DNA from 2 places in the Hydrogenophaga sp. ZJX-1 genome. Region 1 is predicted to be linked to the other one. Evidence: predicted binding sites of a transcription regulator. Region 1 holds the regulator's gene; the other holds the start of a gene.
The links. The regulator sigma-54, encoded in region 1, starts transcription at its own class of promoters, with help from an activator protein. The targets are predictions, from matches to a motif close to TGGCANGNAANCTGCTTT.
Positions count from the first base shown of each region.

Region 1 (7,484 bases):
ATGGCGCCGAGCAACGGCCAGCGCCTGATGGTCGAGTTCGTCTCCGCCAACCCCACCGGCCCGCTGCACGTGGGCCACGGCCGCCAGGCCGCCCTCGGCGACGCGATCTGCAGCCTGTACCAGACCCAGGGCTGGGACGTGCACCGCGAGTTCTATTACAACGACGCGGGCGTGCAGATCGGCACCCTGGCCAACAGCACCCAGCTGCGCGCCAAAGGTTTCAAGCCCGGCGACCCCGAATGGCCCGAAGCCGCCTACAACGGCGACTACATCCAGGACATCGCCAACGACTACCTGGCCAGGAAGACGGTGCACTCCGACGACCGCGAATTCACCGCCAGCGGCGACGTGGACGCGCTCGACGACATCCGCCTCTTCGCCGTGGCCTACCTGCGCCACGAACAAGACCTGGACCTGCAGGCCTTCGCCGTCAAGTTCGACCATTACTACCTCGAATCCAGCCTCTACACCAGCGGCAAGGTCGACGCCACGGTGCAGAAGCTGCGCGACGCCGGCAAGACCTACGAGCAGGACGGTGCGCTGTGGCTCAAGTCCACCGACTACGGTGACGACAAGGACCGCGTGATGCGCAAGGGCGACGGTTCCTACACCTACTTCGTGCCCGACGTGGCGTACCACATCAGCAAGTGGGAGCGCGGTTTCACCAAGGTGATCAACATCCAGGGCACCGACCACCACGGCACGATTGCCCGCGTGCGCGCCGGCCTGCAGGCCGCGGGCGTGGGCATTCCAGAGGGCTATCCGGACTACGTGCTGCACACCATGGTGCGCGTGGTCAAGGGCGGCGAAGAGGTCAAGATCAGCAAACGCGCCGGCAGCTACGTGACGCTGCGCGACCTGATCGAATGGACGTCGAAAGACGCGGTGCGCTTCTTCCTGCTGAGCCGCAAGCCCGACACCGAATACACCTTCGACGTCGACCTGGCCGTGCAGAAGAACAACGACAACCCGGTCTATTACGTGCAGTACGCGCACGCGCGCATCTGTTCGGTGCTGGCTTCCTGGGGCGGCGACCCGGCCACGCTGAGCGGCGTGGACCTCGCGGCGCTGGAGAGCCCGGCCGCGCAGGCGCTGATGCTGCTGCTGGCCAAATACCCCGCCATGCTGGCCGACGCCGCGCGCGACTTCGCGCCGCACGACGTCACCTTCTACCTGCGCGAGCTGGCCGCCAGCTACCACAGCTACTACGACGCCGAGCGCATCCTGGTGGACGACGAGGCGGTGAAGCTGGCCCGTCTGGCGCTGGTGAAAGCCACCGCCCAGGTGTTGCACAATGGTCTGGCGGTTCTGGGCGTGAGCGCCCCACAAAAGATGTGAAGCTGATGTTCCCCATGAAAAAACCTACCCTGCTGGCCCGGAAACACTTTGGCGGCACGCTCACGGGCTTCGTGATCGGCCTGCTCGTGGGGCTGGGCATTGCGCTGTCGGTGGCGGTGTACGTCACGCGCGTCCCGGTGCCCTTTGTCGACCGGGGCGTGTCGCGCAAGCCGGCGCAGGATGTGGAGGAAGCCGAGCGCAACAAGGGCTGGAACCCGAACGCCGCCTTGGGCACCAGCCCGGCGACCGTGCCGCCAATGGTGGTGATCCCGGACCCGGCGCCCGCGCCGGTCGTGGCCGCACCGGCGGAAAGTCCGGCCGCTGGCAAGCCCGTCGCCCCGCAGCCGGCAACGGCGCCCACGCAGGCCGATCCCCTCGGTGAACTGATGCGCTCGCGCACCGGTGCCGCCAATGGGGGAGCCCCGTCGGCCGGCGCGCCGGCGGCTGCCGATCCTTTCACGTACTTCGTGCAGGCGGGCGCCTTCCGTGCACCCGAAGAAGCCGAAGCCCAGCGCGCGCGTCTAGCCATGCTGGGCATGGCGGCCGACATCAGCGAGCGGGAACAGTCGGGGCGCGCCGTTTTCCGGGTGCGCGTCGGACCATTCAGCCAGAAAGCCATGGCCGACGCGACACTGGAGCAACTCGAGATCAACGGGGTGGAAGCCGCCCTGGTGCGCGTTCAGCGCTGAGACGGGTGCGTGTTCCGGAACTTTTGCCCGGGCCCTTGAGACCAAGCAGGCCAACACAAGGAGTTTGATTTGATGCAACGCCGCGATATTTCCCGTTCTCTGCTGGCTGCCGGTGCCCTCGCCGCCAGTGGCCTTGGCATCAGCCCCGCCTGGGCCCAGCGCGTCGGGTTCAAGGAAGGCAAGGACTATGTCCGCCTGAGCCAGCCGGTGCCGGTCAGCACGCCGCCCGGGCAGGTGGAGGTGGTGGAGTTTTTTGCCTACTCCTGCATCCATTGTTTCAATTTCGAACCGCTGCTCAACGCCTGGATCAAGAAGCTGCCCGCCGACGTGAAGGTGCGTCGCGTGCCGGTGGCGTTCACCCAGGCGTTCGTGCCCATGCAGCGCCTGTATTTCGCACTGGAGTCCATGGGCCTGGTCGACACCTTGCACGGGAAGGTGTTCAAGGCCTTTCACGAAGAGCGCTTGCCGCTGACCACGGCGCCGGCGATCATCGCGTGGGTGGAAAAGCAGGGCGTCGACCGTGAAAAGTTCATCGGCTTCTTCAACGGCAGTGCCGTCAAGATGGCCGAGGCCGCCACTGCGTTGCAGAACGCCTACGACGTGGAGGGCACGCCGGCACTGGGCGTGGCGGGCCGTTTCTACATCGGCGGACAGGGGCCACGCACCATGCTGATTGCCGATTCGCTCATCGTCGAAGCGCGCAAAGCCTGATCTTTGCTTCCCCCAGCTCGAGACAAGACCCGCATCTGGCGGGTCTTGTGTTTTCAGGGGCTGTCGATTGAGTGCCGATCGCCAACAAGTCGGCTTTGCGCCGTTACAATGAATGCAAGATTTGTGCCCCACTAAAGCCATGCCCACACACCACTTTCCCCCCCGATGGACCCTTCGCTTCCTGGCTTCGATGGCCGGTCTGGTGCTGGCAGGCGCGGCCCAGGCGGAGCTGGCCGACAAAGACAAGCCCATGAACATCGAGGCGGACTCGCTGCGCTACGAAGACACGCGGCAGACCAGCGTCTTCACCGGCAACGTCCTGATCACCAAGGGCACCATCGTCATGCGGGGCAGCAAGATGGACGTGCGCCAGGACCCGCAGGGCAACCAGTTCGGCGTGGTGACCGGCACGGCGGCAGCGCCTGGCTTCTTCCGCCAGAAGCGCGAGGGCCTGGACGAGTGGATCGAAGGCGAGGGCGAGCGCATCGAATACGACGGCAAGGCCCAGACCGTGGTGTTCACCGGCAGCGCCGTGCTGCGCCGCTACCGCGGCACCCTGCTCAACGACGAAAGCGTGGGCAACCAGATCACCTACAACAGCCTGACCGAGGTGTTCACCGTCAAGGGTGGCCCCGCCAACCGCACCGCCGCCAACCCCTCGGGTCGGGTGCGGGCGATGCTGACACCCATTCCGGAGGCAGATGCGGCACCCGCTCCCGCCACCGATCCAGCCCAACTGCGCCCCAGCACCAATCTCAACGAGAAGAAGCAGTGACGACCATGCCCATGGCCAGTACGCCACCGGCGATGGCGGTGCGCAGCAGTCTGGAAGTTCAGGGTCTGATGAAGGCCTATGGCAGCCGCAAGGTGGTCAAGGATGTCTCCCTCAAGGTCGACAAAGGTGAAGTGGTCGGCTTGCTGGGCCCCAACGGCGCGGGCAAGACCACCTCGTTCTACATGATCGTGGGCCTGCTGCGCGCTGATGGTGGGCAGATCCTGCTCGACGGCCAGCGCATCGAAGCCTTGCCGATCCACCGCCGTGCCCGCATGGGCCTGGGTTACCTGCCCCAGGAAGCCTCGATCTTCCGCAAGCTCACGGTGGCGCAAAACGTGCGCGCCGTGCTGGAGTTGCAGCACGATGTGGATGGCCATGCCCTGAGCGAACCTGAAATCGCCAGCCGGCTCGACGAACTGCTCAAGGATCTGAGGGTGGACCATCTGCGCGATTCGCCCGCACCCTCCCTGTCCGGTGGCGAGCGGCGCCGGGTGGAGATTGCCCGTGCCCTGGCCACGCGCCCGCGTTTCATCCTGTTGGACGAGCCCTTTGCCGGTATCGACCCGATTGCCGTGCTGGAGATCCAGCACATCATCGGGTTCCTGAAGTCCCGCGGCATCGGCGTGCTGATCACCGATCACAACGTGCGCGAAACCCTGGGCATCTGCGACCACGCCTACATCATCAGCGACGGTCACGTCCTGGCCAGCGGCACGACGGCCGAGATCATCGAAAACGCCGAAGTACGCCGTGTGTACCTGGGTGAGAACTTCCGCATGTGAACATGACCTCCACGATCGTCATTTCATGTACTTCGCTGCCCCCCGAGGGGGCTGATTCGCCTTGGGGCGGCCCGGCGGCGAATCTCCGTTTCGCACTGCTGTACTTCCAGGCATGAAACAAGGCCTGTCCCTGCGTGTTTCGCAGCATCTGGCGCTGACGCCCCAGTTGCAGCAGTCCATCCGGCTGCTGCAACTCTCCACGCTGGAAATGGCGCAGGAGGTCGAGCAGATGCTCGACGAAAACCCGTTTCTGGAGCGCACCGAAGACATCGCCGAGCGCGAAGCCTTCGGTCTGGAGCAGGTCGATGCGCCGGTGAGCGCGGGCGAACAGATCGCCGAGGCCGCGTTGCCGGTGGCCGACGCCGTGGCCGCGCCGACCGAATACGACGGCCCGCTGCCCGACCGCGTCAGCAGCACGTCCGACACGCCCGCTGACAGCGGCTCTGGCGACGAGATTGAAAGCCGGCTCGACGGTGCCACCCCGGTGGAAGAAAGCTGGGAAGGCGATGGCACGGTCGAGATGGCGCCCGACGACAGCGAATGGGGCGGTGACGCACCCGCGCGCAACAGCGGTTCGGGCGGCGACGACGACGAAACCGCCAGCGCAGCCGACCTGGCCCGCAGCCCCGTCAGTCTGCAGGACCACCTGCACGAGCAGGCCCGTTGTCTGCGGCTGAGCGACGAAGACCAGGCGGCGCTGTATTTCCTGATCGAGTCGCTCAACGACGACGCCTACCTGGAAGACGACCTGGCCGAGCTCGCCCTGGGCTTCTGGCGGCTCATGCACGGCCGCGAGGCGGCCGCTCCCGGGATCGAGGAGCTGGAGGTCGCTGAAGCCCAGCTGCGCATGGCCTTGGGCCTGCTGCAGCACATGGAGCCCACCGGTGTGGGCGCGCGCAACCTCGGCGAATGCCTGCGGCTGCAGATCGAGGAGCTGCGCAACTCCCCCGAAGCTCGCGCGGCGCTGGCCATCTGCAACCAGTCCATGGAACTGGTGGCCAAACGCGACATCAAGCGCCTGTGTGCCCTGTGCGGCATCGACGATGAAACCGCCCGTGCTGCGCTGGCCATCATCGCCCGGCTGGAACCCAAACCCGGGCGCCGCTTCATCGATGTCGAGCGCAACGTGGTCGTGCCCGACGTCATCGTCACGCGCGCCGGCCGGGGTTTCAAGGTCATCCTGAATCCCGACGTGATGCCGCGCCTGCGTGTGCACGACGTCTACGCCAACGCCATGCGGCAAAACCGCGGTGGTCGCGACAACGGCGGTGAAGCCGGCCACGCCGCCATGCAGCAGCGCCTGCAGGAAGCGCGCTGGTTCATCAAGAACATCCAGCAGCGCTTCGACACCATCCTGCGCGTGTCGAGCGCCATCGTCGAGCGCCAGCGCAACTTCTTCATGCACGGTGAACTCGCCATGCGCCCGCTGGTACTGCGCGAGATCGCCGACGAGCTGGGCCTGCACGAGTCCACCATCAGCCGCGTGACGACCGCCAAGTACATGGCCACGCCGTTTGGTACCTACGAGCTCAAGTACTTTTTCGGATCCTCGCTCGGTACCGAAACTGGGGGCAACGCGTCGAGCACCGCGGTACGCGCCCTGCTCAAGCAGTTCATCGCCTCGGAAGAGCCGAAGAAACCGCTGTCCGACAATCAGCTTTCCGACCTGCTCAAGGAGCAGGGCATCGAATGCGCGCGCCGCACCGTGGCCAAGTACCGCGAGGCGCTGCGCATCGCGCCGGCCAACCTGCGCAAAGCGCTGTGAACACTCCCTGCGCCGCTTCGCGTCTCCCCCCTCAAGGGGGACCGCACCCGCGGCCTGGCAAAGCCAGTTCCGTGGCACGTGCCGGAAGCTGGGCCGCGTAGTCGCCACCTGCGGACGCACCCGCGCTCAACATCTTCAGTACCTGCCGTGAACCAGCTCAAACTCTTTCTCCCCTGCGCCGCTGGCGTGGAGGACATGCTCGCCGACGAGGTGCAGCGCATCACCAACGAACCGCTGGCCTTCAAGGCACGCGGCGGCGTGGGCATCAAGGCCTCGTGGCGCGACGCCATGCGTCTGAACCTGCACAGCCGACTCTCTCAACGGGTATTGGTGCAGCTGTGGCACGGTGGTTACCGCAGCGAGCAGGACCTGTACAACGCGGCCGGCGAGATCGCCTGGGAAATCTGGTTCACGCCGCAGCAGACCATCAAGGTCGAGATCACCGCGCAGCACAGCCCGCTGACCAGCCTCAACTTCGCCGCACTGAAGATCAAGGACGCCATCTGTGACCGCTTCCGCGACAAACGCGGCGAGCGCCCCAGCGTGGACACCACCTGGCCCGACGTGCGCATCTACGCCCACCTGACCACCGACGAACTCACGCTCTACATCGACACCTCGGGCGAACCGCTGTTCAAACGCGGCTGGCGCGAAGACAAGGGCGACGCGCCGCTGAAGGAAACCCTGGCCGCGGCCATGATCGCCGCCACCGGCTGGAACGGCGGCGCGGCCGAATCGCTGGACGACATCACTCCGCTGTACGACCCCTGCTGCGGCAGCGGCACGGTGGTGATCGAGGCGGCGCAGATCGCGCTCAACATACCGCCTGGCATGCTGCGCCGCTTTGCGTTTGAAAAGATGCTGCCCTACCAGCAGCACGTGTGGACAGCGATCCAGGACGAAGCCGAGCGCGACATGCGCGACTGGCCCGAAGGCCACGCGCCCATCGTGTTCGGCAGCGACGTCTCGTTCCGCATGGTCGATTTTGCGCAACGCAACGCCGAGCGCGCGGGCGTGGCCCACGCCATCGAACTGCGTGGCGGTGATGCGCTGCAACGTTTGCCGCCCACCCAGAAGCCCGGTGTGATGCTGCTCAACCCGCCCTACGGCGAGCGCATCGCCGCGGCCGGCGTGGCCGGTGAGAATGCCAGTGCCCGCGCCCAGCGCATGGAGCCGCGCGCACCGCGCACCTTCACCGCCGGCAAGGCCGCTCCACCCGCGCCCGGCCTGGGCCGCGAGAGCGCGCAGATGAGTGACGGCGGCGACGGCAGCGAATTCTTCCTGCAGCTCGCCGCCCACTGGAAAAGCCACTACGCCGGCTGGAGCGCCTGGCTGCTCACGCCCGACCTCAAGCTGCCCGGCAAGATGCGCTTCAAGGAGTCGCGCCGCGTGCCGCTGTGGAACGGTCCGATCGAATGCCGCCT
Region 1 covers NZ_JBMBRA010000009.1:171,254-178,737, forward strand. The annotation lists gene argS (arginine--tRNA ligase) at 1-1,338, shown strand, start outside; gene ACN5W5_RS21980 (SPOR domain-containing protein) at 1,353-2,027, shown strand; gene ACN5W5_RS21985 (thiol:disulfide interchange protein DsbA/DsbL) at 2,100-2,738, shown strand; gene lptA (lipopolysaccharide transport periplasmic protein LptA) at 2,878-3,513, shown strand; gene lptB (LPS export ABC transporter ATP-binding protein) at 3,519-4,295, shown strand; gene rpoN (RNA polymerase factor sigma-54) at 4,408-6,060, shown strand; gene ACN5W5_RS22005 (THUMP domain-containing class I SAM-dependent RNA methyltransferase) at 6,208-7,484, shown strand, end outside.

Region 2 (7,484 bases), on a different contig from region 1:
GCGCGTGGCTGGTTGCTGGCCTTCAAGCTGCTCGCGGGCACCTGCCTCTCGGTGCTGCAGATGGGGGTGTTCCTCGCCATCGCCTGGGCCTTCGGGGTCGAGGTGCCGCTGGCCAACCTGCCGGGCCTGCTGGTCGCCATGGCCTGCGGCGCCACGATGCTGGCCGCGCTCGGGCTGATGCTCTCGGTGTACGTGAAGCAGCTGGAGAACTTCGCCGGCACGATGAACTTCGTGATCTTCCCCATGTTCTTCATCAGCCCCGCGCTGTACCCGCTGTGGAAGCTCGAAGAATCGGGTGCCTGGTGGCTGCTCCGGCTGGCGGAGTGGAACCCCTTCACGCACGCGGTGGAGGCGATGCGCTATGCGCTGGTGGGGCAGTTCACGGCCTTGTCGTGGTCGGTGGTGGTGGGCTGCGGCGTGGTGTTTTTCGTGGCCGCTTTGTGGGGCTACGACCCGCAACGCGGATGGGTCAAGAGCAAGGGAGGCGGTGGATGAGCCCGATCATTCAACGCCGCCATCTGCTGGGTTGCGGCTTGCTTGGCGTGTTGGTGCCCGCCGCGCTACGCGCGCAAGACGACCAGACCGGCGGTGATCCGCTGGGCTCCATGCAATACCCCAGTCTGCGCGAGCAGACGATCGGCAAGGCCACGGCGAAGTTCTCCGACGCGGTGATGATCAAGGGCCCGGCCTTTGCCGACGACGCGATGAACGTGCCGCTGCTGGTGGACGCGCGCGGACTCGGCCAGGTGGGTGGCGGTGTCGCGCGCATCCGCGTGGCGGTGGACCGCAACCCGGTGCGTCAGGTGCTGGACTTCGAACCTCTGCGCGCGCTGCCCATGCTGGCCTTCCGCATCCGCATGGAGCAGGCCTCGCCGGTGCGCGCCTTTGTGCAGACCCAGGACGGCCAGTGGCATGTGGGCAGCACCTGGGTGCAGGCGGCTGGCGGTGGCTGCACGGTGCCCGGCCTCACGCGCGCCGACGGTTCCTGGAGCAAGACCCTGGGTCAGGTGCAGGCGCGGTTTTTCAACAACGTGCTCGAAGGCAGCCGGCGCCTGCGGGTGCGCGTGATGCACCCGATGGACACGGGGCTGGTCGCGGGCATCCCGGCTTTCTACATCGAAGAGCTGCAGCTGGTGGACAGCACGGGCCAGGCCTGGTGGAAGCTGGCCTTGCACGAACCGGTGTCGGAGAACCCGATCATCACCTTTGAACTGCCACCGCAGGCGGTCCCAGGCCTGCGACTGATCGGACGCGACAACAACGGCAACCGGATTGATGCCGAGGTGGGCGTGTGAAGCGGCTTCTGCTTTTCACAGCGTTTGCGCTCGTGGGTACGGCGCAGGCACAGACCATCGCCGTGCCACCGCCGGCATCCAAGCCCGACGCCGCCGCGTTCAACTACGACCTGCAACCGCGCCAGATCGCCGATGGCACCTGGGTCATCGAAGGCGCGGTGCAGGACTTCAGCCGTGCCAACGGCTGCAACATCATCAACACCGCCTTCATCGCCACCGGCGCGGGCGTGGTGGTCATCAACACCGGGCCTTCGCGCCTGTACGGCGAGCAGCAGCGCCGCGCCATCGAACGCGTCACGCGTGAGCCGGTGCAACGCGTGATCGAACTCAACCTGCACCCCGACTATTTCTTCGGCAACCAGGCCTGGGCCGACCGGCCCACGCAGGCGCTGGCCGGCAGCATCAGCGGCATGCAGGCCGAAGGCACGGCCTACGCCGACAACCTCTACCGACTCTGCGGCGACTGGATGCGTGGAACAGAGTCCACCCCCGCGCGCGAGGCCGTGCTGCCGCAGACGCTGCAGCTCGGCCAGCACAAGCTGGAACTCCAACGCCTGCACGGCCACACCGCCGACGACCTGGTGCTGCTCGACCACCACACCGGCGTGCTGTTTGCCGGCGGTCTGGTGTTCGCCGAACGTGTGCCCACCACACCGCACGCCGACTTCGCCGCGTGGCTGGCCAGTCTGGATGTGCTGGAACAGCTCATCACCAGCGGTGCCGCAAAAACCGTGGTTCCCAGCCACGGCCCGGTGCACAGCGGTGTGGCCGGGGTGCAGCAGACGCGGGACTGGCTGCGCTGGCTCACGAGCCTGATGCAGAACAGTGCCGAGCGCGGCCTCGACCTCGGCGAGGTGCTGGGCACGCCCGTGCCCGAGCGTTTCAAGCGCTGGGCCGCCCAGCCCGCCGAGCTGCACCGATCGCTCACGCAGTGGTACCCGCGTTACGAACAGCGCGTGCTGGCTGAACCTGTCCGCCGGCCCTGAGCAGCGTGCCGTGTTGCGGCCCGGGAGCGCTGCACCGCAGGCACTGCGACATTTCTGAACACTGTCACAAGGGTGTCTCGCCACCCGGTTCGGGTTTGGCGCATTTGCGGCCGTCCGGCGGCCCGGTCGTGGCGTTGTGGGGGTATTCCGATCAGTGAAAACCCTAGGGTTTGCACTGGCACAGAAGTTGCCATTTCTTCCCCGCGTGCATGTCCGAGACCGGAGGGGCTGGAGCCAGAAGAGCGGTCAGGCGGCACGGCCAGTTCCCACAAGCCATCAACCTCACAAACGAGCAGGAGACCACCCAGTGAAACGCACTCTATTGAGCCTTTTGGTCATGGCCGCCACGGCCCACGTCAGCGCCCAGGGGGTGACCGACGCGATGATCGCAGACGACGCCAAGACACCCGACAACGTGCTCAGCTGGGGCCTCGGCACCCAGGGCCAGCGCCATTCACCGCTGACCGGTATCAACGAAAAAACCATCAGCAAGCTGGTGCCCGTGTGGTCCATGTCGTTCGGTGGTGAAAAGCAGCGCGGCCAGCAGTCGCAGCCGCTGGTCAACAACGGCAAGATGTTCGTCACCGCGTCCTACTCGCGCATCTACGCGGTGGACACCAAGACCGGCAAGAAGCTCTGGAAGTACGAGCACCGCCTGCCCGAAGGCATCATGCCCTGCTGCGACGTGATCAACCGCGGCGCTGCCCTGTACGACAACCTCGTCATCTTCGGCACGCTGGACGCCCAGCTGGTGGCGCTCGACCAGGAAACCGGCAAGGTGGTCTGGCGCGAGAAGATCGACGACTACTCCGCCGGCTACAGCTACACCGCTGCGCCGCTGATCGCCGAAGGCCTGCTCATGACCGGTGTCTCCGGTGGTGAGTTCGGCGTGGTTGGCCGCGTCGAAGCGCGCGACCCCAAGACCGGCAAGATGGTCTGGACGCGCCCCGTGGTCGAAGGCCACATGGGCTACAAGGACGGCAAGGAAAACGGCATCACCGGCACCACCAACGCCACCTGGCCTGGCGAGACCTGGAAGACCGGCGGCGCGGCCACCTGGCTGGGCGGCAGCTACGATCCCAAGACCAAGCTGGCCTATTTCGGCACCGGCAACCCCGGCCCCTGGAACAGCCATGTGCGCAAGGGCGACAACCTGTATTCGGCTTCCACCGTCGCCATCGACGTGAAGACCGGCCAGATCAAGTGGCACTACCAGACCACGCCCAACGACGGCTGGGACTACGACGGCGTGAACGAGTTCATCACCTTCGACATGGACGGCAAGCGCGTCGGCGCCAAGGCCGACCGCAACGGCTTCTTCTACGTGATGGACGCCGAGAACGGCAAGCTGCTCAACGCCTTCCCCTTCGTGAAGAAGGTGACCTGGGCCACCGGCATCGACCTCAAGACCGGCCGCCCGAACTTTGACCCGGCCAACCGCCCGGGCGACCCGACGGCCGCCGGTGGCGACGGTGCCAAGGGCAAGTCCGTGTTCTCGGCGCCGGGTTTCCTGGGTGGCAAGAACCAGATGCCCATGGCCTACAGCCCGAAGACCGGCCTGTTCTACGTGCCCACCAACGAATGGGGCATGGAGATCTGGAACGAGCCCATCACCTACAAGAAGGGCGCCGCCTACCTGGGCGCGGGTTTCACCATCAAGCCGCTGTTTGACGACCACATCGGTTCGCTGCGCGCCATCAACCCCAAGACCGGCAAGGTCGAGTGGGAAGTCAAGAACGAAGCCCCGCTCTGGGGTGGTGTGCTGACCGCGGGCGACCTGGTGTTCTGGGGCACGCCTGAAGGCTACCTCAAGGCCGCCGATGCCAAGACCGGCAAGGTGGTGTGGCAGTTCCAGACCGGCTCCGGCGTGGTGGCACCTCCCATCACCTGGACCGAAGGCGGCGAGCAGTACGTGAGCGTGGTCTCCGGCTGGGGCGGCGCGGTGCCCCTGTGGGGCGGTGAAGTGGCCAAGAAGGTCAACTTCCTCGAACAGGGCGGCTCGGTCTGGACCTTCAAGTTGATGAAGTGATTCAGCGGCAGCGGGGCGCAGCCTGAAGGGGCGGCCCTGCCACATTGGGCGGTGTCGGCCGCCGCACGCGTGCGAACGGTCGACCCCGCCCTTTTTTTGTCCCGTGTTTGTTTTCCATCTCTCTTTTCTTCTTTCAGGTGCCTTGCCATGCGACCCGTTCTGATCCTTGTCTCCGCCCTTGCTGGCCTCAGCGCCCCGGTCCACGCGCTCGACGCCGCCGCCGCCATTGAAATGGCCAAGGCCAACGGCTGCTTCTCCTGTCACTCGGCCAACGAAAAAGTGGTCGGTCCGGCCTACAGTGCCGTGCACGAAAAATACAAGGACGACAAAGACGCCGTGGCCTCGCTGGTGCAGTCCATCCAGTACGGCTCCAAGGGCAAGTGGGGACGTATCCCCATGCCGCCTCACCCCGGCATGAGCCCCGCCGACATCAAGACCCTGGCCGAGTGGGTCATGACCATCAAGCCATGAACCCGCGGCGCACACCGCCCGCTGCGCGCCGAAGCTGGCGCGGGGGGCTGGCGTGTGCGCTGCTGTGTGGCCTGAGCACCACAGCGGGTGCCCAGGCCTTCGAGCTGAGCGGCGAGAAGGCGCTGGTGGCCTTCACCAAGGATGGTCAGCGCACCCGCATCGGCGCGGTGTTTTTCGAGCCGCAGGGGCAGGGCACATCCCGCTTCCGCGTGCAGATGGACCCCGCCGTGATGCGCGACCATTTCCTCTCCATGCGCGAATTCAAGTGCCTGCCCGCTGCGCAGGAAATCAGCTGCTTCGTGCCGTATCCCTATGCGCAGCCCGGCACCGTCGCGCCCGGCCAGTTCGCCTGGCTGGAGCACAGCCTGCTGTTCTTCTTCAAGCAGCCCGCCGACTTCGGGGCCAAGCTGTGGAACGGTGTCATCTTCAAGTTCGCGGCCACGCCCACCGGCCTCGTGGGCAAACCCCAGGCGGTGGACCTCAACCGCATCGGTGTGCCGCCCGACAACCTGGACGAGCCGCCCTACGGCGCGTTCGATCGCGACGACTTTGCGCCCGGGGCGCGCTGGATGCAGGAACTGCGGATTGAGTGAGGCGGGCGCGGGCAGTTGTGCCGCGGGCGCCTCCGGCGCTCGAAACGCTTCCCGGGAACGGCCCGCGACCGCGCGGCAGCGCTTTTCAAGAGGCCGCGCATTTTTCCGTTAATGTGACGGTATGGCCTTCACCCACCCGCTCAGATACGGTTTTCTCAGCCTGCTTGCGGTGCTGGGCATGGTCGGCATCGTCAGTGTCCCACCCGACACCGCCAGCGGTCTGCTCGCCGGCCGCATGCTCGAACTGCACCTGCTGCTGGAGCTGTTTGCCATCGTGATCGCCGCGCTGGTGGTCACGGTGTCCTGGCACACCCTCGACCGCCAGCAGGACCACAGTGCCAACGCCTTGCTCGCGGGTTTTGTGGTGGTCATCGGCTGCGATCTGATGCACGCCCTGACCTACGAAGGCATGCCACCCTTGCTCACCGAGAGCAGCACGCCCCAGGCCATCTTCTTCTGGCTCATGGGCCGCAGCTTCGAGTTCTTGACGCTGGGTGCCGTCGCGGCGGGCCTGGCACCCCGCTGGCCCCGGGCGGCCTTGCTGGGCATTGGCCTGGCGGTGGCGTTGGTCATCATCGCCTTTGGCTCTTTCGCGCTCGATCTGTTTCCCGTCACCTTTGTGCCGGGGCAGGGCGTGACGCCTTTCAAGGCGGGCTACGAGTACGTGCTGGTAGGGCTCAACGGCCTGCTCGCGCTGGTGCTGTGGCGCCGGGCGAAATCCGAACAATCGCGGCAACACGCTCTGCTCGCACTCTCTTGCCTCTTCATGGGTCTGGGTGGATTTGCCTTCACGGCCTATGTGGCACCCTCGGATTTCCAGAACGTGGTGGGCCACCTCTACAAGGTGACGGCCTACGCCCTGCTTTACCGCGCCACCTTCATCACCAGCATCCGTGCCCCTTTCGAAGCCCTGCGCCTCTCGGAAGCCCGGGTGCGTGAAAGCCAGGCCCGCATGCACGCGCTGGGCGCCAACCTGCAGAACGCCGTGCTGTACCAGGTGGTGATGGAACCCGATGGCCATCGCCGCTTCACCGAGGTGTCCGACTCGGTGGAACGCGTCTGCGGTGTGACCGTGGCCGATGTGCTGCGTGACCCGATCACGATGTACGGCAGCGTCCACCCGGACGACATGGCCAGCCTCGCCGCCGCCGAACAGCGCTGCGCCGAAGCACTGCAGGTGTTCGACTGCGAAGCACGCTTCCGCCGGCCCGACGGCAGCGTGCGCCGCATTCATCTGGTGTCTGCGCCGCGCGTCTTGGACGGTGGCCTCATCGTGTGGGATGGCCTGCTCACCGACGTCACCGACCGCACCGAAGCACAGGAGGCCCGGCGCCGGCTGGAACAGCAGCTGGGCGAAGTGCAAAAGATGGAGTCCATCGGCACGCTGGCCAGCGGCATCGCCCACGACTTCAACAACGTGCTTGCGGCCATCCTGGGCAACGCCCACATGGCCCGTGAAGACCTCAAGGGCGGCAACCCGGCCGATGTGGCGCTCAGCCTGGACCAGATCATCAAGGCCAGCGACCGGGCCAGGAACCTGGTCGACCGCATCCTGAGCTTCAGCCGGCGCGACGCCGCCCGGCGCCAGGTGCAGCCCGTGCTGCCGGTGCTGCGTGAAAGCTTGTCGCTGCTGCGTTCCACTCTGCCGGCCGGCGTGCAGCTGATCGAATGCATCGACGACCCCGAGGCCAGCGCCGAGATCGACCGCACCCAGTTTGAACAGGTGCTGCTCAACCTCTGCACCAACGCCTGGCATGCGCTGGGCGACCAGGGTGGGCGCATTGAAGTGGGGCTGGACACCGTGGTGCTCGGTGCCGCCGCGGCCATGCCCCTGGGCCTGCTGCCCGGGCGCCATGTGCGCCTGTGGGTGCAGGACAACGGCAGCGGCATGGACGATCAGGTGCGCCAGCGCATCTTCGAACCCTTCTTCACCACCAAGCCGGTGGGCAAGGGCACGGGGCTGGGGCTCTCCGTGGTGCACGGCATCGTGCGCTCGCACGATGCCGCCATCGGCGTGCATTCACACCCCGGTCAGGGCACCCGGTTCGACATTTTCATTCCGGCCCCGCCCGGTGGAGTGGCGCCCGCCCCGGCCCGCGGCACAGTGGCT
Region 2 covers NZ_JBMBRA010000001.1:296,576-304,059, forward strand. The annotation lists gene ACN5W5_RS01480 (ABC transporter permease) at 1-495, shown strand, start outside; gene ACN5W5_RS01485 (quinoprotein dehydrogenase-associated SoxYZ-like carrier) at 492-1,295, shown strand; gene ACN5W5_RS01490 (quinoprotein relay system zinc metallohydrolase 1) at 1,292-2,281, shown strand; gene ACN5W5_RS01495 (PQQ-dependent methanol/ethanol family dehydrogenase) at 2,619-4,310, shown strand; gene ACN5W5_RS01500 (c-type cytochrome) at 4,458-4,781, shown strand; gene ACN5W5_RS01505 (hypothetical protein) at 4,778-5,374, shown strand; gene ACN5W5_RS01510 (MASE3 domain-containing protein) at 5,496-7,484, shown strand, end outside.
Region 2: the regulator sigma-54 is predicted to act here: its motif matches at 2,458-2,475, upstream of ACN5W5_RS01495 (PQQ-dependent methanol/ethanol family dehydrogenase).